3 linked regions of the Candidatus Minimicrobia sp. QA0096 genome follow. The protein of the gene in region 3 interacts with the protein of the main gene of each other region in a pairwise test. Links are inferred from orthologs where the notes say so. Each region holds a gene or a part of one and is shown on either strand. Other genes may lie near its edges.

Region 1 (7,128 bases), 200 kb from region 3 along the record:
AGGTTTTTGACAATTTTTTCCAGTCCAAATATCGACGCAAATCAGAGTTAAAACACATTACGCTTATGATTGCAAGTCAATATCTTATTTGCTACAGTTAGATCTATGAGAAAGCTGGGCATTTACTTAGTTATAACACTCGGAGCGATACTACTCGCGCCTTTTGTGATTGACCAGCTATTTTTCTTCTTTTTCCTAGGAAAAATCCCCTTCACGAACATCAGCCTGCCCGCAATTTTAATGGTTATTTTCTGGGCAATTATCGTACCGTTGGCAATTATCCTCAGAAAATCACTTTCTGCCCTGTTCTGGGAATTCATTAGCATTGCCGGCGAAATCGCACAACGACGAATCAACAGAAAAATCCGCTACTTTACGCCAAATCAAAAAAGCGAACTCATTTTATTATCAATTTATCTACTTTCCAACATAGAGAAGAGCGAGCCTTATGATGAGATTGAATCTCAAAAGCTCGCTCCATCTATGACCTAATTTTTTACAGTCGTTTTCTCAGCACCAACGCACCAGCGGCGACAGCCACAACAGCTAATCCACCGACCATCCAAGTTGAAGTTCCTGTTTCAGCCAAACGTCCTGACGCTTTTCCTGGTTTCTGCCCAGAAGTGGCAGAAGTAGAGCCTGTGGATGGAGCGACAGTTCCGCTCGCGCCTGAGCCGGTACCGCCAGGAGTTACAGATGGAGGCGTTGGTAGAGTTGCTAGGCGATAATAAGGTGCGCCCGTTGTCATGTCGTAAAACATTGCGAACATTCTGGACGCCGACGAAGACGAATAAACGCTACCAGAACCAGCCTCATTATCACCCCGCGACGTCCAGGTTTTACCGCCGTCTACTGACATTACAATATATGGCAAATTGGAGGCATCCATGACTGCTGGTCGAACGTAGACAAACAGCCTCTTACCATCATCACTAATCCCTGTCTGCATAATATAATCATCCACCTTCTGAGTCGGAACTTTAGTAGGAATAGGCGCCCAGCTGACGCCGCCATCTAATGAAATTTTGTGACCATCAAATAGGCTGTTACCGTTAGTGCTGATGGACATGAGGGTTGTATCATAGACAGCGTGAGTCCCAGCACTTGTCCAAGTTAAACCGTAATCATCAGACCTCTTTACTGCACTAGGGGTTCCATCTATCGCAATCATCTTTCCGCCATCAAGTACGCGCTCGGGACAAATATTACCTTTTTGCGTCCAAGTTTGACCATTGTCAGTAGAAACATAAAGCGGAGGGGTTTTACCGTCATCTCCACACCTAGCCAGAGTGGAACCGTCTGGGCTCATAAATAAATGATTATTACTGGGGTCTATATTATTAGACTTCACCCAATTGTGCCCACCGTCAGTTGACATATAAAAAGATTTTTCTCCACGCCGACCATTCACAATCATCTTAGACCCGTCTGTGTTTACTAGCAATCTATTCGCGAAATCTGGCATCGCAAAACTATTCCAACTTGCACCATTATCTGCGGAGATTAACAATTTCATATCGCCAGTATTAGCATCTTCTCGCAGTATAAAAAGCTTTGATCCGTCTGGACTAATACTCGCTTCTCTAAATTCATCATCTCCTGGTACAGTTACATCCCTCCACGTATACTTAGGCGATTCTTCTGCTCTAACCAAAGGAGATAAGACTGCCAATGCTGATAATGCAAATACAAATACCAAGGACAGTATCCCTCTGTATACTACACGTTTTCTGTTCTTAATTAACATCCGTTCCCCCATTTTTTTATTTTTCTATGCGAAACCATCCTTCCGATTTTAGCATAACCGAATTTCAGGCGTCAACAGAAGGCAGGACAGATTCCAGCCATAACTGTAGTTCTTGCAAAATAAACTGCTGTTCGTCGGTCGCACTAGGCGCTAATCGTTGCAGAGATTTCATAAATTGCGGCATTTGCGCCTGTAAATGCTCAGTGCGCCATTCCTCCCATTGTCGCAACTCATCTTCACTCAGCAAATTAGGGAAACTTCGTGCTTTATAATGCAACAATAGTGGCGACAATCGCTCATCCTGAAAATCCGGATGAAAATCAGCCAACTCGCGCTCGCCAGCATTACGCACAGCTTCAACGCGAACTCGATCGCTATTGTCCAAAAATCCATCGTATAATTGCGCTTCCGGGTCGGTCATTTTCTTAAACTCTGGCTTATTTTCAAATATACTACGCAGCCTTTCGGCAAAATCTGGATGAGAAAGTAAAATATCTTGGTGCTTCTGTACAGTTTCCGCATCCAGAGAAATCTTCTTCCAGCCATCGCCCTGAGTCAACACGCCAAGTGGCGAAACTGCCGGGCAGCGATTATATTGCAATTCCTTAACTGGCAATTTAACGAAATCCTCAGCTTGCCTTTCTTCCCATGTTGCAAATATCTTCGCCGACAATTCCTCAACGCTCAGATCAACAAACGGCGTCGGATCGTAACGCAAATCATAAACAATCACGCCACCATTTCGACTCGTGGTTAGCGGAAAAGCCACAGTCGTTTTGGCTAATTCTTTATCATAACGACCACTCGCATAAACAAAAGGTTTTTTATCATCGACATTCACCAGTTTCTGAACCAATTTCTTATCGCGCATTTTCAGCAAATAGTCGTACATTTGCGGCTGGTTCTGTTTAATCAATTTAGTCACAGCAATCAACGCGGTCACGTCAGCCAGCGCGTCATGGGCATTTTCATGTTCTATACCATTAGCTTTCGTGATGAGCTCCAGGCGGTTGCTCGGCTCACCTTTATCGTCAATTGGCCACTCAATTCCCTCAGGTCGAAGCGCCCTGGTCAAGCGCACCACGTCCAACAAATCCCATCTGGATCGACCGTCTTTCCAAGTCCACTCATATGGATCGTAAAAATTCCGCCAAAACAAATGACGAATAAACTCGTCGTCAAAACGGATATTATTAAATCCAACAGCAATCGTATCAGGCGTAAATATTTCCTCGCTTAACATACGCGCAAATTGAGCCTCAGTATAGCCTTCTTCGACAGTTTTTTGCGGCGTTATACCCGTCACCATCAACGCATCAGGACTCGGCAGCGTATCGTCATTCAACGTCACGAGAATATTGTACGATTCACCAATCGGCTGCAAATCCATATCGGTTCGCTGACCAGCAAATTGCATAATTCGATCTTGCCTGGGATTAAGACCGCTAGTTTCAAGATCGTAAAAGAAAAATGTTTGCGCCATATTTATATTATACCATCAAGCTCACGCTAATTTACACCAGCAGAATCTATTGCTCGACCAATGTAAACGGCATAGATTCGCCAATCTGAATCAAGCTTTCACCAATCGCCCCTTGACGTAATAATTCATGAGTAATCCCCATTTTTCGCATAATATCTCGTAAGCGATTAACAGATTCAAACTGATCAAAGTTAGTCCGACGAGCAAATTTTTCAATCTTAGCGCCCGTAACAATAAACTCAATCTCCTCATCTTCATCGTCAGTCTCATTAAATTCAGCGTCAGAAACACGCCTTACAGACCAAGCATCAGAAATAACCTGATCGTCTAACGAAATTGTTGGCAAATCTTCCTCTTCTTCATCAACAATTTCAGCTTCACGTTCTCGATACCCAGCAACTTCATCACGCAACATTCGTAGAAGCTCAGTCACTCCGTCGTGTGTCTGAGAAGAAATCGCCACGACCGGCGCGCCATTAGCTACTTTTTGAAGGGCAGTCGACTGCATAGCAATAATCTCATCATCCAAGCCTTCGCATTTGGTCAGTGCTATTATCTCTGGACGCTCCGCTAATGATTCGGAATATTTTTCCAGTTCGTGACGAATTGCCTGATATTTCTCCGCCGGATCATCACTATATACATCAATCATATGAAGCAGCACGGCTGTTCGCTCGACATGTCGCAAAAATTGATCGCCCAAACCTTTACCTTCCGATGCACCTTCAATCAACCCCGGAATATCAGCAATCAAAATCGACCCATCATCGACGTCAGCCACTCCCAAATTCGGCGTCAAAGTCGTAAATTCGTAATTAGCAATCTCCGGACGCGCATTAGAAACCACACTCAGGAACGTCGACTTACCAGCGTTCGGAAATCCAACCAAACCAACATCAGCCAATAATTTCAATTCCAACTCTGCCTCAAATTCCTCGCCAGCCTCACCAAGTTCAGCAATTTTAGGCGTTTGGCGCGTACTAGACGTAAAGTGTGCATTTCCAAATCCACCATCTCCACCGCGAGCCACCACTGCTTGCTGCTGATCTTCGGTCAAATCCGCAATTACCATACCGTCGCGCTTCACCAGAGTACCCATTGGTACCTTAACAATTAGTGGTGCACCACTTTTTCCTCGTTTATTACGTTTTCCGCCATCACCGCCCTTTTCAGCTTTAAGTTCTGGCTTATATCTAAAATTTAAAAGCGTGTTAAGATCTTTCGTCGCCAAAAAAACAATATCACCACCACGACCGCCATCACCGCCATCAGGACCACCCTTATCGACGTATTTCTCATGACGAAAACTAACTACACCATTACCGCCTCTACCGGCGCGCACTAAAACTTTTGCAATATCTACAAACATATCTTTAGTATACCAAAAAGCACCCCATCAGTCGACGGGGTGTTACTCTGGTGTCATTTTAAATTTTAGTGAATGAAGTTATAGCGACCAGCCTCAGCAAGCGGCACGATGCGAGAAGAGATAATATTATAACCCGCATAATTCATATCTGAAACATAGATATTCTGACCATCTACTCGTTCCACGATACCGACGTGTCCATAGCCATAGCCACCCCAAACATTCTGTATAATAGCACCCGGCGCTGGAACATTGTTAACCACGAGCCCAGCAGCACGAGCACTAGCACTCCAAGCCTTAGCATGACCCCAGAAACTACCAATTGGACGACCCAACTGCAAACGACGCTCGTATGCATACCAAGTACAGTTACCAGCCGCATAGCGGTTACCGACAGAAGCGGTCAACCAACTTCGACTCGCACTCGTAGTAGTCGACGACGAAGAATATCGATTGCCATATGACCTACTTCGCGAAGCAACATAACCAGGTCGCTCATTTTCCGGAAGCTCACCTCCAGGCAATACAATTCTAGAGCCAATAGACAGCTTAGCACCGTCATCGATATCATTGTATAGGACAACACGCTCAGCGCTCGTCTTATACTTTTCTGCCAGAGATTGGGCAGTATCGCCGTCTTTAACAGTATAGACAACACCGTCAACAAGAGGCACAACTAGAGTCTTATTCGGCTCTACGGCGTCCGAAGTTGTATTATTAGCCCAACGAAGCGTCTGAGATGAAATCTTAAACTTCTTAGCAATAGACTCAATCGTATCACCCTCTTTGGTCACGTAAGATGAAATACCACGCGCCGCCGAAGTGTCTGGCTTAACAATGTCAGGTTTTGTTATAACTTCTGCATCATTCTGAGAAAGACTCTTCTTAATTGTTAGTGAAGTTTCAGACTCGCGTAAATCACCAGCCGAAGGCAATTCCGCCGTTTCCGCCAAGTTAGTTACAGCATTAGCTGCTGCCAATTCATCTACTGAAGCTGTTTTAGACTTAGCAGACTTAGATACCGATGAAACACCAGTAGTTTCAGATGATGCCAAAGTTTTTGATCTTTCAGCGGATACATTACTACCACTATTGCCGTAGATCAAAAATGATATAGTCAATAAAAATATTCCACCGTAGATTGCAAATGATTGCAGTTTACGTTTTTTACTCCGAAGAGATGTAAAATGGTTACGAATAATCGTTCTCCTTGTGTTGATGTTACCATCAGCACTTCTACCAAATTGTCTTTCTTCTCGCAATAGAACAGGATATGTTGTCGACCTAATTGATTATTATTATTCTACATTAGTTTTGCTATATCCGTAGCGACAATTTTGGCAGGTCATTTATCGTAATTCACCCCTGTTGATAAATTAGACAAATGATCTAACATCTATTTTACACAACATTGACAATAAAGTCAATAAATTTTATAAAATGCGTTTTTGTCAAGAAATCTGACACTTCTTTTGACAGTGAGCCTTGACATTAGCCTCGTGCTCTTCGTTGGTTTTTGCAAAATACGTAATATCATCGTCGCCGCTCAGGAAATATAGATAATCAGAGTTTATCGGGTCGGCAGCGGCGTTCAACGCGCTCAAACTAGGCGAAGCGATTGGCCCAGGAGTTAGACCTTTTTGGATGCGTGTATTATATGGCGACTTAAGGTTCGGCGAGCGCTCTACCCCTGTTTTGTCAGCAATATATTGATATGTTACGTCAGAGCCTAGCGGCATATTGGCTTTCAGGCGATTGTAAAATACGCTAGCAATCTTACGTTGATCTTCACAAGTTTCCGCACCAGACCCGCAGCCAATCGATTCGCGCTGAATAATCGACGCTAGTGCTATCCCTTGATATAAGGTCAGCCCACGAGCTTTAAATTTCTCCTCCAGATTATATTTCTTAACAATTTTCTCCAGATGATCAATTGAGCGCTGCAAAACCTGTTCTGCAGTTTCGTCTGGGGAAATATAGAATGTTTCACCGTAAATATACCCTTCAAGCCCAGCATTTTCCGGTCTACCCGCAAAAACTAGACTGTCATACTTAGCAGCAAATGCCTTTTTTATCTGATCATCCGAGAATCCCGCCTTAAGCAACACAGATTCAACTTCTCTGCCGTCAGAATTCTTCATTTTTTTATTCAAAGTCGATCCAGGATAAAATGTTATAGCAATCTCATCAGTTTTACCGCTGGTCAAATGATTAATTATCTCATCGACAGATTGTGAAGCTTTTACAGAATAAACGCCAGCTTTGAATTTGCTTGCCGAATTATGAAGCCTTGTGTAAATAGAAAATGCTAAAGAGTTTTTGATAATTTTATTATCCTCTAAAGTTTTGGCAATATCACTAGATCCCATACCTTCTTTAATATTAACTCTGAAGGCTTTCTGGCTATTTACGTCGGCAGGAGAAAGCATCTGCTTATACCACACTGTTGCCCCGAGAGCGCCGATTCCAGCGATAGCCACAACTATTGACAACACCAATAACCAAATACGTTGTTTACGAATTTTCATA
Region 2 (8,468 bases), 130 kb from region 3 along the record:
TGAAATTCAGTCCAAAGTGCCGATGCTTCCGGGTGAATATAGGGAAAAATGGAGCGCGCTGAACTTGGATAAATCTGTTATCAATTCGCTTTTGTCTAACCAGGATTATGCTCAGATTACATTGGAAGTTCAGGAAAAGTCTGGTGAGGCTTCCGCTAAGCGAGTCGCGCATTGGTTTGCGAGCGCATTGACGGCTTCTGACGAAAGTGACGCGCAAATGGACAATGAATCTATACGTGTGGCGGTTGACGATTTGATAGAATTGGCTGAAATGACAGAGAAGTCTGAAGTTTCCAGCACGAATGCAAAGGAACTGTTCAATGAGCTTCTGGCTGGCGCGACAAATCCACGTAAGCTTGCTGAGGAGAAGAATTTATTACAGGTTTCTGATGAATCGGCGATTGCTGCAATCGTTGACGAAGTTCTGAGCGATCCAGCTTCGGCGGCGTCAATTGCAGACATTAAGGCTGGAAAAGATAAGGCTATTGGCTATTTGGTTGGTCAAGTCATGAAGAAGTCTAAGGGTCAAGCTAATCCAAGCCTTGCTCAGAAACTGATTCGCGAAAGACTTTAGAATTGCTGAAATAATAGGGAATAGGAGCTGAAATATGAGAAAACCAACTAAAGCTATCATCGCCGCTGCCGGTTTTGGTACACGATTTTTGCCACAAACTAAAGCCATGCCAAAGGAGATGCTGCCGCTGATTGATAAGCCGATTATTCAATACGTCGTCGAGGAATTAGTTGAGGCTGGCATTAAAGATATCATTATTATCGGTAGCGCGAATAAGCGAGCAATCGAGGATCATTTTGACGAGCCGAATGAAGAGCTTTTGGCTAATTTGCGTGCTGGCGGTCCTAAAAAACAGCCGTTCATTGACGAGGTGCAGAATTTGGCTGAGATGGCAAACTTTATTTATATCCGCCAGAAGGGCCCGTACGGCAACGCAACACCTTTGGCCTGCGCCTCGCATTTGATTCATCATGATGAGCCTGTGATTTACACATTTGCGGATGACTTTATTGCGGCTAGTCCAAGTCGTTTCAAGCAGATGATCGAGGCATCAGAAAATCTAGATGGAGCGGTTCTGTCATGTAAGAAGATAACTGATGATGCGGAATTTGATCGTTATGGAGTTATCAACGGTCAAGGAGTGAAAGATGGCGTTATAAAAATGACGAATATCGTTGAAAAGCCGGGCAAGGAGAACGCGCCTTCTGATTTGGCGAGTGTCAGTAGCTATTTACTTCCGGGCGAGATTTTCGGCTATCTAGACAAAGCCAAGGAAGAATTTGACGGCAACGGCGAGTTTACAATTCAGCCAATTATGCAACAAATGATTGACGACGGATTTGATTTCTATGGCGTAGAGATTACGAACGGCACTTATTATGACACTGGCGATAAATTGGAATATTTGAAGACGGTGATTGACTTTGGATTGCGTGATCCTAACTTTGGTGATAAATTGCGCGCCCATCTGACGGATCGTCTAAAATAATGTATAATAAATAACATGAACGGATTGCTTATTATATTAGTGATTTTGATGGTGATTTTTGTCATCATGATGATCGCTATGACAATTTCCATCATCAAATTAACGCGCCAAATTCGCCAAACCCAGCAGAACGTGGAGGCAATAAGCCAGCGAATTGCTAGTCTGAATGGAATTGTGAGTACGGTTTCAATTGGCGTAGAACTAGCCAAAAGCTTCGCTTCAAAGAGCGGATTTTTCTCGAAATTTTTCTCAAAGAAGAAGGTAAAAAAGAGTGAAAAAGTCAGCCAAAGAACAGTCAAATAAGTTGGCAAAAAAAGTCGTTCGTGATAACGAAAACGGTGCTCGTCGGGCGATTTTGGAGGATTTGTTTTTTGATTTTCATAAATCTCGCCATCAGGTTTACTGGGTGAATTTTGTTCGCGGAATTTTCTTTGGCCTTGGAAGTGCTTTGGGTGCGACATTATTGATCGCGATATTGATTTGGATTTTGGGGCAATTTGCCGACATTTTTCCGCCGTTGGCTGATTTTATCAACCACTTAATTGAGACAATGCAACGTCGTCAATAGCGTGCTATAATTGTTATTAATGACTGAGGGGAAAAGCGAACAATCATCGTCGGCGGCTTTGAAGCCGTCAGATTTCGTGCATCTTCATAATCACACTTTCCATTCGGTGCTGGACGGATTGACTAAGATTCATGACTTGGTTGATAAGGTTAAGGAGCTCGGAATGGAGGCTGCCGCCGTAACCGATCACGGCACGATGAGCGGCATTCTGGACTATTACAAAACTGCCAAAAAAGCGGGAATTAAGCCGATTATCGGAATTGAAACTTACGTGGCGACTCGTTCGCGATTTGACCGCGATCCGGGCAAGGACAAGCAGCGTTTTCACTTGACCGTGCTGGCGATGAACAACACGGGTTTTCACAACTTGATGAAGTTGTCGACGCGCGCTAATCTGGAGGGAATGTATTATAAGCCGCGAATTGACCATGATTTGCTGGAGGAGTTGAACGAGGGATTGATTGTTCTGAGTGGTTGCGCAAGTGGTGAAATTGGCGTCGCTCTGAAAGAGGATGATTATGATCGCGCTCGTGAGATTGCCAAATGGTATAAGTCAATTTTTGGTGATCGCTATTATTTGGAGCTACAGGATCACGGACATCCGAAATCGAACACGCACTGGGACGTGCAGGCGAAGATCAACGAAGGCTTGATTAAGCTTTCGAAAGAGCTTGATATTGAAATGGTGGTGACTTGTGATGGTCACTATTTGACGCACGAATATCAAGACGCGCACGAGATTTTGCTTTGCGTTGGGACGGGCTCGTATCTTAGTGATGAAAAGCGAATGAGCTTGAAGGATTTTGAGCTTCACTTGACAGATCCGCGCGATATTATCGATCACTGGGGCGAGGAATTTCCTGAAGTTATTCGCAACACGAAAAAAATAGCTGATCGCTGCGACGTTGAGATTGAGCTTGGGCGGATTCTTATTCCAAAATATCCATTGCCAGACGGCGAGAACGAACATTCGTATCTGCTCAGATTGACATATCAAGGTTTGCTACAACGTTACAATGGAGCTTCGAAGGAGGAGGCTGAAAAGTTGGATCCTGACGAGATTATCCCTCAGTTATCCGAGGAGGTTCGTGAGCGCGCTGAGATGGAGCTTGGCGTGATGGGAAATATGGGCTATGAAGGTTATTTCTTGATCGTTCAGGATTTTATCAACTGGGGAAAATCTCAAGGAATTGTTTTTGGTCCAGGGCGTGGTAGCGCGGCTGGTTCTATTGTTGCGTATGCATTGAACATTACAGATCTTGATCCGCTGAAATATGGACTACTGTTTGAGCGATTTCTTAATCCTGATCGTATTTCTATGCCCGACATCGACGTCGATATTCAGGATACGCGTCGCGACGAAGTGATTGAATATTGTGCGAAAAAATATGGCGAGGATCACGTCAGTAATATCGCAACGTTTGGCAAGATGTTTGGCCGTATGGCGGTGCGTGACGTGGCTAGGGTTTTGGAGGTTCCGTACGCCGAGAGCGACCGCTTGGCGAAGTTAGTTCCGCCGCCAAACCAGGGGCGTCACATTCCGTTGTCTGTGAGTATTAAAGAGGATGCGGACCTTCGGAATGAATATGAAAATAATCCGACTGCGAAGGAAGTTCTGGACTATGCAATTCAGTTGGAAGGGACGATTCGTAGCCACGGCGTTCATGCCTGTGGCGTGGTGATTGCGCCAGATATGTTGGCTAATTATATTCCGCTTGAAATGGCGCAAAAGGGTGTGGTGGCAACTCAGTTCCCGATGGGTGAGGTTGAAGAGTTGGGTCTATTGAAGATGGACTTTTTGGGGCTTTCGAACCTTACGATTATTAATAACGCCATGAGGATTATCCGAAAAGCTTATAAGAAAGAAATTAATCTTTCGGAGCTACCTCTTGATGATAAAAAGACTTATGAGCTGTTTCAGCGCGGCGATACGACTGGCGTGTTCCAGTTGGAATCGGCGGGAATGAAGCGATATTTGCGCGGACTGAAGCCGACTACGTTTGAAGATATTATTGCTATGGTGGCTCTTTATCGTCCGGGCCCGATGCAGTTTATTGACAGCTTTATTAGGCGCAAACACGGCGAGGAAGAAATAACTTATTTGCATTCTGGAATGAAAAACTCGCTGAAAAATACTTATGGAATTTTGGTCTATCAGGAGCAGTTTATGCAGATTTCTAAGGAATGGTGTGGATTTACTGGTGGTCAGGCTGACACGTTGCGTAAGGCTGTTGGTAAGAAAAAAATTGACTTGATGAAAAAGGTCAAGCCTGAATTCGTCGAGGGTGCGGTTAAAGTTGGTGGCGCAACTAAGGAAATTGCGGAAACTTTCTGGACTCAGCTGGAAGAGTTCGCTAACTATTGTTTCAATAAGTCGCACGCCGCTTGTTATGGTTTGATCGCCTATTGGACGGCTTATTTGAAGGCGCATTATCCCGACGCGTTTATGGCAGCGCTTATGACTAGCGACCATGATGATACCGATCGTCTGGCAATTGAAATTACTGAATGTAAGCACATGGGAATTAGCGTGTTGAGCCCTGATGTAAACGAGTCGTTCGTTGAGTTTGCTGTGGTGCCGAATGAGAATAAAATTCGTTTCGGAATGTCGGCGGTGAAGGGCGTTGGTATTGGTGCGGTCGAGGAAGTTCTGCGAGCGCGCGAAGATGGACCGTTTACGTCAGTTGAGGATTTTGCTAGGCGCGTTTCAACCAGCAAGTTCAACAGGAAAGCCTGGGAGTCGCTTATTAAATCTGGTGCGTTTGATGATATGGGCGATCGATCTGATTTGCTATTCAATCTGGATTCCATTACGTCATTTGCGTCCAAGCTCCAAAAAGAAGCCGCCAGTGGACAGACCAATTTGTTTGGAATGTTGGGCGGCGATGATGCGGCGAATGTCCAATCGACTCTTCATCTCCAGAAGGCTCCCGTGAAACACGATGATAAAGAGCGCTTGATGTGGGAGCGAGAATTGTTGGGGTTGTATATCTCGGCGCATCCACTTGATAGATATGAAACGTATTTGAGCGAGCAAACTCAACCATTGACGCAATTAGTTCCTGAGTACGATAGTCGAATGATGACGGTCGGGGGAATTATTAGCACCGTTCGTACAATTGTCACAAAAAGCGGTTCGAAAATGGCGTTCGTGGGAATTGAGGATAAATTCGGCGAGGGTGAAATAATTGTTTTCCCAAATCTGTATGAGAAAGTTGGCGCTAAGTTGGTTCAGGACGCGGTGATTCGAGTTTCTGGTAAAAATTCAGCTCGAGATCGTGACGGAAATTTGGGCAATGAAAGTAAACTAATTGCCGATGATATTATTGTGATTACGGATAACGATATCAATGGCTATGAGTCGACTGGTCGTAAAATGGATGCGCCAAAAATTAGCTCTGCTGTAAAAAAAGAGCGCCGTGAAGCTTATCGTAATCAGAAAAATGGAGCTTCTCCGAAGTCTGCCGTAAAGAATGACGCCGCCAAACCGCAGTCAAAAACTCATTCGGCACCTGTTAATGTTGCGCCAGAAATTCCCGCTTCAAAGTTATTTGTGTATATTAAAGACCCAAATGACCATTCGCGGTTAGTGAAAATGAAGTCTGTTTGCGGCGAGAATGCTGGCACGACTGACGTGGTTTTGGTACTGGGCGAGAAAGAGAAATCAGCCATGCGTCTGCCGTTTAAGGTGGATGCTAATGATAACCTATTGAGCCAATTAAAAAACACTCTGGGTGAAGAGTGCGTAGTTCTAAAGTGATAGTTAGCCCGCTGACAGAGGCCTCAGCCTGAGCTGGTTGCTCTGGCGGGCTAACTATACTACTGTCAGCGGGACTTATTGTCCCGCAGTTCATTCCTCACCTCTGTCTTACCTCTCTCTTGCAGGGTAGTGTAAGTGGCCGCCGTCGTGCAGTAGAACAAAGCCACCAGCACCGTGTGGTACATCGGCCGGTGTGGCGATTCTGCTACCATGAAGTAGATGAAAAAGACTGTCATCCACCCGCCAGCCGCGGCGGCTAGCGTGTGCCATATGTGACTAACCCCCGAAGGGGCCCTGTAGGCGTACCATGCAACATACATGGTTGCTAGAATTGTGAGAATGAAGAAAATGTCAAACATTTCCTCGAACCTTTCATGTAGGGGACTACTTTCTCTGGGGGATTCCAAAGAAAGCTCATACAAATATAACACATATGTTTAATAAAGTCAATAATCAGACTTGAGGGATTTATTTATTCGTTGTTGAGATTATTTCATTCTCGGGAAAATCAGTCCGAACAGCGCAATTCCTGTTGCGACCGACACGTTGAATGATTCTTTTTGACCAAACATTGGGATTTCTACAGTGAAATCGCAGTTTTCCAAAAGTTCCGGCGTGATTCCGTGGACTTCTTCTCCGAGTAGCAGCGCAAATTTTTCAGGCGGCTGAAATTCTGATAGCATCACACTGTCTTTTGATTGCTCCAGCGCGACAATTGGCAAGTTTTCTGTTTGTCTATTTTTCTCAATCCAGTCATTGATATCTTCATAAAACTCAAACGGCACCAAACTTTCCGCACCTAAGGCTGTTTTATGAATTTGGCTAGTGATTTTTTCGCGAATGTGCGGCAGGCGAGGATCTTCAGATCGAATTTCTCCATCGGCAAGCGCGCAAACAGGCGCCTTGCTACATAAACTCAATTCTGGATACGGCGTGTAGCCACTAAGAATAATCTTTTTTATACCAAATCCTTCGGCTGTGCGAAAAATTGCCCCAACATTATGTGTCGAGCGAATATTGTGGACTAACAGGGTAATTTCTGGATTCATATCACTATTATATCACTCGTAAAACCGTAAGCTTTTTGGTATAATTTTCATATGGACGAAGATAAAATTCAGGCGCGACGCCGTGAGCAAGATGAGGAAGCTACTCGTCGTCGAGCGTCAATTTTAGGACTTCAATATCTTGACGGGCGGGAATTTGAAGAAACTTTACCTTTGCTTAAGGATGTTTTAACGATAGAAGAGATGTATAAAGGCAGGTTGGTTCCGTTAGCCTTTAATGAGGAAGACCAGTCTTATCGATTTGGTGTTACGTCGCAAACTTCTGAATCGTTGATGAAGCGGATGCGAGATCAGTATGTTGAAAATGGCAAGCGAATTTTCTTCTTCTTAATTTCTGGTTCGGCGTTTCGGTCAATTATGCTTAGGTTTGATCCGCCAAAAAAAGTGATTTACGACAATATTGAAATTGCCAAGGAAGGTGATAGCGATACTCTGGCGCAGGTTACTCAGACTTTGGCATCCGTCGGCACAAATGACGTGTTTAATTATTTGATTGACCAAGCGGATCTGTTGGGCGCGTCGGATATTCATATTGAGAACCAGCGCGAATCGATTCGAATTCGGATGCGTGTTGACGGAGCTTTGCACACGGTGGCGGAACTTAGTAGGGATAGATATCGAGTGATTATGGCGACTTTGGCGTCTCGTGCGAATATTTCTACCGCTTCCAGAGAGCCTCAGTCTGGACATATGCAGCAGGAAATTCATAGAGATGGCGCATCGCACGTGCTGAATTTGCGTGTGGAAGCCGTGATGACGGTGTACGGTTTGGATCTGGTACTTCGATTGTTTAACTTTGATGAGTCAATGTTGAACTTGGATCTATTGAGCATTTCAAAGAAAGAGCGCGAGCAAATCGATGAAGTTATTTCTCATCCGCGCGGAATGTTGTTGATGGTTGGTCCAACTGGTTCAGGAAAGTCTACGACGTTATATAGTATTTTGAACGCTCTTAATACTCAGGATCGAAAGATTATCACGCTGGAGGATCCTGTAGAAAATACGATTCCTGGGATTGCTCAGATTCCAATTGATACGACAAATGGACAGAGGTTTGCTGATGGTTTGCGCAGTGTTTTGCGTCTTGACCCAGATGTGGTGATGGTTGGCGAGATTCGCGACAATGAAACTGCGAAGACTGCGATTCAGGCGTCAATTACGGGACACTTGGTATTGTCCAGTTTCCACGCCAATTCGACTGCGGCGGCGTTTAGTCGTATGATCGATATGATTGGGCAAAATCCGATTTTTAGCTCGGCGGTTCGGCTGGTTATTGCTCAACGACTAGTGAGAAGATTGTGGGATGATAGCAAGGAAGAATATGAGCCAGACGGGGCGACTCGTAAGTGGGTAAAAGAAGTCTTGAAGGATTTGCCAGAGAATGTTGATTGCCCAGATTTGGATACGTTTAAGCTTTGGCGTGCGGTGCCGACGGATGACGTTCCGTTTGGCTACAAGGGGCGAATTCCAGTAATGGAGCAACTGGTCGTGAGTGAAAATATTCAGAAATTCTTGCGCGGCGATGTTGAAGATGTTCATACGGAAGCGATTGAAAAGGCTGCAAAAGAAGA
Region 3 (7,038 bases):
ACAGCATATGAACTTCGTCGATGATATAAACTTTTTTCGGTGCAGAAACAGGCGCGACTTGGGCTTTTTCTCTTAAAGCGCGAATGTCGTCAACGCCGTTATTGCTGGCTGCGTCAATTTCAATAATATCCAAGTTTGAAGAATCGTCATCATATGGCAAGTGGTTAATCTCGTGCGCCAGAATTCGCGCCACCGATGTTTTTCCCACGCCACGCGGTCCGGTCAACAAGTACGCATGAGCAATTTTTCCCTGCTCTAACGCTCGACGTAAAATACTAGTCACGTGATCTTGACCTAAAACTTCATCCAAACTGCGACTGCGATATTTACGATATAGCGCCTGACTCATCCCCTCATGCTCCTCATGAGATAATTATAGCAAACTATACCTTGAGACAGAAGTTAACAAATGTGATTTCCGAGTATTCGAGATCGCATAAATACGATTATTATTGTGATAATGGCAGTAATTATGCAAGTTAACAGCAGAGCCTTAGACTTCTTGCTAATTTTTTCTTTCTTAAGGATGAATATTGATGTAATTAGAGTCACCGTTCCCAAGATGTATGGCAAGTATCGTGCCAGTACTATTGAAGTATTTAATAATATTGTAGTTAAGCTCACTAGTAGCCTCCTTTGCTGTGTTTTACCCTCGCTCTCTATACTTGAATAGAGAGCGAGGGACTGGTCTCACGACCATGGTGTTGAATATGTGAAGTTGTTCTGGTCCACGAACACTGCACGCACTTTATGTGCCGGCGAGTAGATCATCGGCGTATAGCGTACAGTGACGACTGGCGCGCATATTGCATCGAAGTATACCTGTTGTGTGTATCCAGTATCCTGGACAGCTTTCAGATATCCGCTACGAGTGCACTTGATCCAGCCTGGGCTATGCATGAAAATGCGAGCCCAGTTTGTCTTGCAGGTTGGCGACCACCTAACATGCAAGGAGAATTCCTTGTGGTTGTAGATTTGGGTGGTGACGGCATCGGCACTGCAGCCCGTTGCGTCTGCGTCCTGTCCTGAGCACCAGTCTCCGTAGCACCCGACGGCATGAGCGGCGGGTGGGGTGGCTAGCGTCATCGCTGAGAACACGAGAGAAATGATGGCAATAAATGCCGCCAATCGCTTCTTGCTGTTCATCATCAACTCCTCTGATTGTGAAACGTACACCGAGATTATTCTCGGATGAGTAGAATTATACTTCTGTTCTATCAAAAAGTCAACCCCTGCTCTTCTAAAATAAAAGTAATAATGTTAACAAAAGCCTCGCGGTTAAATTACTCTTAAAACAACGCCAGCTGCGTGCTGGGTATTTCTATGTCAATGACGCCGTCAACTTTTTGCGCCCGATAGCCAATAAGCTTTTTGATGTTGTAAGCCAGCAGCTGACCATCGTAATCAGTGACGGCAATTGAGCCGATGACACTGCGTACATGTCCGACTAATTGACTGTAATTCTTCATTAAAATAACACGTGACAAATCAACGCCAGCGGTTTGAAAATAATCTTCGCAAGGAATTAGCTCGGATTTCGGAAACGACACACCAATTTTTTGCTCAATTTCAAGTAATTTTTGTCGCAATTCCCTTTCGCCAATCGCATAGTCAAAAGGTTGTTTTATCAATTCCATCTTTTTGTGAACTGGTAGAGTTTCAACTATTCCGTCCAGCTTGGAAATTTTCGCCTCGTATTGCCTGGCGATCAATGCCGAAGAAAACGTTTCTAATTTTACGGCTAATCGCGCTCCCTGCTCCAATAATCTCCGAATTCCGCGCTCTTCTTGCGAGATTCCAACTTTTATGACGTTCGGCGCGAAGTACGCCAAGTAAACAAAGTGCGGATTTTGATTGATTTTTTCTTGTTGGGCGGAAACCGAATTGGCATTGTAAAATGCTGGATTGAAGCCGGTTTTATCGCGGCATTTTAGGCAATTTTCATACTTTTCATCAACCGTGGCGTAATCTGGACAAATTTGGCTACAGCGATTCTCAAAATCCACCCAACCCGCGCAATATTTAACAGAAAAATCGAACTTAAGAGATAAATCTTGTCCAAATAATTCATAACGCTCAATTTTATCACCAACTTGACATTTAATAAAAGGCTTATTATCAGCGTTAAAACTGGCGTAACTGAGCAAGAACTCGCTCGGTAGCATAATATTTACAATGCAGCTTCGACAGCAGCCCAAGTTGCGTCAGGATTGTCTTCAGGGATGATGATTGTAACTTGGTCGCCGACGTTAATTCGGAAGTAAGTTACGCTAGCAAGCAAAATACGATATTCGCGACCGGAAGCCTCGACGTAGTAAATTCCGTCGTGCTGGACAAGTGTTCCGATGACTTGTTTTCGAGGCACAGGGCCGATTTGCTTATAAATAAAGCTGCCGTCTTCAGCGATTGTCAATTTCATCAAGTCGCCTTCAACCAGCTTCGACTTTGAAGCGTAGTTGGCTGGGATTGGGTAATTTTTACCGTCAGGACTGAGCATCATTTGTCCGTCAAATACGCCTTCGATAATCTTTCCTGCTACATTATCTGACGAAGTTTTTGGTGTGACAACTTGACCGTCGTCGCCAATAATACTAATCAATAATTCTTTTGCGGCAGCTAAATTGGTCTCCGCCTCTTGAATAAGTGTCCTCAGACGCTTAATTTGCTTTTCTGGTAATTCAGACATGGTTCTCGCAATTCCTTTGTCTATTTTTTATAATACTTAACTAATATATAGCATATCCCTACATTTATATCAAGTCGTGTCATCTAATTTTCTCTGATTTTCCACAGCGCTATAAGATATGGACGAAAAAGTGTTGCAAATTTTACTCTTGAAAATGGTGTGCGGTTCGTGATATTAAGATTGGCGACATAAAAATCACCGCCCAGGGCGGACGGTGATTAAACGAAACAAATTGGCGTTATATAACAAATTATGAAAGCTCGACAGTAGCGCCAGCGTCTTCCAAAGTTTTCTTTGCAGCTTCAGCTTCGTCTTTAGAAACTTTTTCCTTGACTGGTGCTGGAGCGCCGTCAACGATAGCTTTTGCTTCACCTAGACCTAGGCCTGTGATTTCTTTAACAGCCTTGATGACTGCAACCTTCTGAGAACCAGCGTCTTTCAAAGTAACTGTGAACTCAGTTTTTTCGTCAGCAGCAGCGGCGTCACCACCAGCAGCTGGACCAGCAACAGCGACAGCTGCAGCAGCTGGCTCGATGCCGTATTCTTCTTTAAGATGATTTTTCAATTCGTTAACTTCTAGAACTGTCAATTTTACAAGTTCTTCAGCCAATTTCTTAATATCAGCCATTGATATTCTCCTTTATTATTATATTGTTGCGATGAATGCAACGTTACTAGTGTTGATTGCTAAACTTAAGCAGCAGCTTTGGCTTCGATGCCGTCCAAAAGTCCGTGCAAATTGCCGCCAAGCGCGTTGACCGTGTCGTGTACTGGTGATAGCAATTGTGATACCACTTGAGCAACGAGCTGGTCTTTGCTTGGTAGGCCTGCCAATGCTTTAACGTCAGCTTCGCTAATTGCCAAGCCTTCGCCTGAGAAGCCACCTGCAAGTTGTAATGCTGGATGTGTTTTTGCAAACGTGTCCAATACCTTAGCTGGCATAACTTCATCTTCACTACTTACAGCGTAAACCAATTGACCAACCAATAAGCTGGTGTCGGTTTCTTTGTAAGTGTCGATTCCTTGAAGAGCTACGCGTACCAATCGGTTTTTAACAACCTTGATGGTGACGTCCGCTTCGCGAGCAGCCTTGCGTAGTTCTTGTAGGTCGGCAACGGTAAGGGTTTGATATCGAGCAAAAGCCGTGCCCTTAGCGTCTTTTAATAGCTCTGTCAGTTCAGCAACCAAAGTTTGTTTTTTATTGCGTGAAATTGCCATAAAAATCCTTTCTTTGATTGAGTTAATTTGTTATGTGCCAATTTGTTAACGTGCGGTAATGGAGAATCAAAAAACGTCTTTGATTCTCGCACTACCAAAGACGTCAAATAAAACTGTTAGTTTCATCCCTCGGTGGCATTTTTATACTTGTTTTACGTCAAGTCGCCACTGTCTTTGGTAATGTTCCAGACCATTGTAGCAGAAATGACAACGAAAGACAAGAGTTATGGTGATTATTTTCCAGTCGATTCAATCGCCTTATTTATCGCATTTTCGCCTAATCGTAATATTCTTCTGCGTTGAGCGACAGTTGCGCCTCCCCACACGCCATATTCGGCAAATTCTGGGTGTCGAAGTGCATATTCTAAGCATTGTTTTAATACTGGGCATTTTCGGCACATAGCTATGGCAGCTTCCGCGACCTCTGTCTTTCTGACGCCCCTTAGATCTTGGTCTGGAGTATTTGGGTTTATTTGGAAAAACAAGCGATCAGCTTCTTCGGGGGCTAGTTTCGCGCATTCGGCGCCTTCTAGTAGACTCTCGTTACTTAATTCTGACATATTTACTATTTTACAATAATAACGTAATAAAATCAATAGACTTCTATGTCTAATCAAAGAGAAAACCCGCTCCGTAGAGCGGGTGTAGAACCTCCTAACTTTTTTCTGTATCTGTATGTTCTGTCGAGGGGTGCTAGTCGATTAAACTAACACCCCTCGACGAGATGGGTTACCTCTCCGAGCGTGACGTCTGACGACGGCGCACCCAAAGGGCAATGCCTCCGAGGGCAGCTAGCGCAATCGCGCCAGCGATCGCACCTCCACTTGTACCAGTGATCGCCAGCTTCTTGTGCTGGGGTGCTGGTGTGGGGATAGCCGAGGGCGTAGGCGTCGTGCTCGGACTCGGAGTCGGTGTCACCGACGGGGTCGTGCTCGGCGTGGGTGCCGACGGTGTTGAGCTCGGTTCCGGGGTTGGAGTTGGGGTCGGCGTCACCGACGGGCTCGGTTCCGGCGTGGGTGCCGACGGTGTTGCTGACGGACTCGGTTCAGGAGTCGTCGACGGGGTCGGCGTGGGCACGGGAGTCGGGGTTACCGACGGTTCCGGTGTGGGTGCCGGAGTTGGAGTCGGCGTTGGGCGGGTATCGTAACCCGCGTCGCCACCAGACTCACGTCGAACAACCCGGGCACTCATGTCCCAGGACTTATCCTGAGACGTGATGGTTGCCTTGTCAGTCCACGGACCGGGGTCTGTGGAACTGACGTCGATGTTCAGCTCGAATCGGGCTTTTTCACCCGTATTAAGCTGGACTTTGACGACCGCCTTGTCGCTAGAGCAGCTAGCGACATTGGCTTCCTCAAACCGGATATACTGGGGCTGACCCCAGTTGCCGGCCGAGGAATAGACCCCAACCCGTCCATTGAGCAGGCTGCTACAGACGAACGACTGACCCGGGGAGGTCAGCATGTCCGTTACGACGAATTGCTGGTTGTCCTGGGTCGCGGTGGGCAGCACGATTGTCACGTGCTGCCTAGAGTCATCCACAGAACCCCATTTAGAGGGGTCCTTGCCAACGTGGGAACACCCGTCGCAGGTGCCCACTCGGATGGTCGTCCTGCGAACAGTGCCACCAACGTCCCACTTCAGTTCTCGGGTTTCCCCGGGAATAAGAGAACTACTCATGTGGACGCGCCACCACGCCGAGGCGTGGAAGTTCACTCGTCCGGGCACCTCTACGGCATCGGTCAGTTTGATCGACACAGTGTGGTCGGCAGAGTAGGTGGCGTGCCCAATGATGACCCCTTCCGGGGTTGTCATTGGAATCGGTGTGAAATCCGTGTCTGTGCCAAGTTCGCTCGGCACAGATACGGTGATGCTATCTCCAGCACAGTGATTCTGTGCAAGAGTCAGGTTCACTGCGAATTCCACCGCCTCGTAGGCGGTGTACTCAGGCGAGCCGTCAGTTGTTTTCAGGCTAGTCTGAATTTCCTCGGCTGAAATCGGCCGAGGAGTACAGTTGCTGTCGGTGGTTGCCGCCGTGGCGACACTACTACCGGACGACGACTGTTCAGTGTTAGCAGTGCTGCTCGACTGAGCCTCGCCAGCGACGCCAGACGAAGACTGAGTCTCGTTGCTGGTATCTGCTACTGTGGCAGTAACACCAGACGACTGGGTCTCGGCAACAATACCAGACGAGGACTGGGCCTCGGCAACAATACCAGACGAGGACTGGGCCTCGGCTGCCGACTGCGCCTCGTCGGCGCGTGACGCCCCTCCGAAGAGGAACGCCATGAGTAGCGCCACGAGGGCTGCTGCTACGGGCACTCTCAGTGGAGTGTTGTGCTGCTGGTGCATTTCGCACCATCCTTTCTCTTGTGAATAATAGATACAGATGTTAAGGTCCTTATCCAGCTAGGCTGGAAATCAGGAGATCTGAACATCAGCATCTAGGTGGACTTTACTATTTTATCATAAAAAATGAAAAATGCAATAGTAACACAAAAATCCCGCCAGAATCGACGGGATTTAGTTGCCTGAAATATAAAAGGTTACAGAGAGTTCTCTACTTTAATGCCAGGGCCCATAGTTGTGGCAATTGCAACGCTCTTAATGTAAACACCCTTTAAGCTGGATGGCTTTTGGGAGTTCAAGCTGGTTAAGAATGCGCGTGCGTTTTCTGACAATTTTTCAGCTCCGAATGATACTTTACCGATTGACAAGTGAACGATGGCTTGCTTATCAACGCGATATTCAACTTTTCCGGCTTTTGCTTCAGAAACGGCTTTAGCGACGTCAGTAGCGACAGTGCCAGACTTTGGATTTGGCATCAAACCGCGTGGGCCAAGCAAACGTGCGTATTTACCAAGCTTTGGCATGTACTGTGGAGTTGCGACTAAAATGTCGAAGTTCAATTCTTCCTTGTCCAATTGGCTTAGGAATTCTTCGTCACCGATGATGTCAGCGCCAGCTTTTTTAGCGGCAGCGTGTTCTGACTCTGGTGCGAAAACTGCTACACGAACATCCTTACCTGTACCGTGTGGCAATGCTACGGTTGAGCGAATGTTTTGGTCAGCTTGGCGTGGGTCAACGCCTAGGCGGATGTGGATTTCAACGCTAGCGTCGAACTTGACTGGGCT

What was found. The genes of interacting proteins can lie anywhere in the genome.
Region 1: the proteins of rplL (region 3) and obgE interact in binary tests that used the Escherichia coli proteins (3 or more experiments, as listed by UniProt). The link is inferred for Candidatus Minimicrobia sp. QA0096 from one-to-one orthologs.
Region 2: the proteins of rplL (region 3) and dnaE interact in binary tests that used the Escherichia coli proteins (3 or more experiments, as listed by UniProt). The link is inferred for Candidatus Minimicrobia sp. QA0096 from one-to-one orthologs.

The regions. Positions count from the first base shown.
Region 1 is NZ_OZ017288.1:326,860-333,987, forward strand. What follows is about bases 2,439-5,393. They hold obgE (GTPase ObgE), read right to left. Parts: upstream 4,600-5,393; coding sequence 3,277-4,599; downstream 2,439-3,276. Other genes in these bases: sbcB (exodeoxyribonuclease I), read right to left, coding at 2,439-3,230; AACH20_RS01790 (LysM peptidoglycan-binding domain-containing protein), read right to left, coding at 4,665-5,393. Also shown: AACH20_RS01770 (hypothetical protein), read left to right, coding at 106-492; AACH20_RS01775 (WD40/YVTN/BNR-like repeat-containing protein), read right to left, coding at 497-1,747; more of sbcB, read right to left, coding at 1,812-2,438; more of AACH20_RS01790, read right to left, coding at 5,394-5,861; endolytic transglycosylase MltG, read right to left, coding at 6,051-7,127; Holliday junction resolvase RuvX, read right to left, coding at 7,114-7,128. UniProt on the Escherichia coli protein: An essential GTPase which binds GTP, GDP and possibly (p)ppGpp with moderate affinity, with high nucleotide exchange rates and a fairly low GTP hydrolysis rate.
Region 2 is NZ_OZ017288.1:259,738-268,205, reverse strand. Bases 1,736-6,030 are described here. They hold dnaE (DNA polymerase III subunit alpha), read left to right. Parts: upstream 1,736-2,089; coding sequence 2,090-5,830; downstream 5,831-6,030. Other genes in these bases: AACH20_RS01410 (DUF5665 domain-containing protein), read left to right, coding at 1,774-2,070; AACH20_RS01415 (hypothetical protein), read left to right, coding at 1,736-1,805. In the rest of the region: Asp-tRNA(Asn)/Glu-tRNA(Gln) amidotransferase subunit GatB, read left to right, coding at 1-574; AACH20_RS01420 (UTP--glucose-1-phosphate uridylyltransferase), read left to right, coding at 609-1,502; more of AACH20_RS01415, read left to right, coding at 1,518-1,735; AACH20_RS01400 (TrmH family RNA methyltransferase), read right to left, coding at 6,319-6,879; AACH20_RS01395 (GspE/PulE family protein), read left to right, coding at 6,931-8,468. UniProt on the Escherichia coli protein: DNA polymerase III is a complex, multichain enzyme responsible for most of the replicative synthesis in bacteria. This DNA polymerase also exhibits 3' to 5' exonuclease activity. The alpha chain is the DNA polymerase catalytic subunit.
Region 3 is NZ_OZ017288.1:125,676-132,713, forward strand. Bases 1,626-4,490 are described here. They hold rplL (50S ribosomal protein L7/L12), read right to left. Parts: upstream 3,315-4,490; coding sequence 2,937-3,314; downstream 1,626-2,936. Other genes in these bases: AACH20_RS00635 (DUF2797 domain-containing protein), read right to left, coding at 1,626-2,165; AACH20_RS00640 (hypothetical protein), read right to left, coding at 2,171-2,686; rplJ (50S ribosomal protein L10), read right to left, coding at 3,380-3,904; AACH20_RS00655 (WhiB family transcriptional regulator), read right to left, coding at 4,138-4,464. In the rest of the region: dnaX (DNA polymerase III subunit gamma/tau), read right to left, coding at 1-349; AACH20_RS03695 (DUF2690 domain-containing protein), read right to left, coding at 691-1,149; more of AACH20_RS00635, read right to left, coding at 1,290-1,625; AACH20_RS00660 (hypothetical protein), read left to right, coding at 4,770-5,051; rplA (50S ribosomal protein L1), read right to left, coding at 6,451-7,038. UniProt on the Escherichia coli protein: The binding site for several of the GTPase factors involved in protein synthesis (IF-2, EF-Tu, EF-G and RF3). Is thus essential for accurate translation.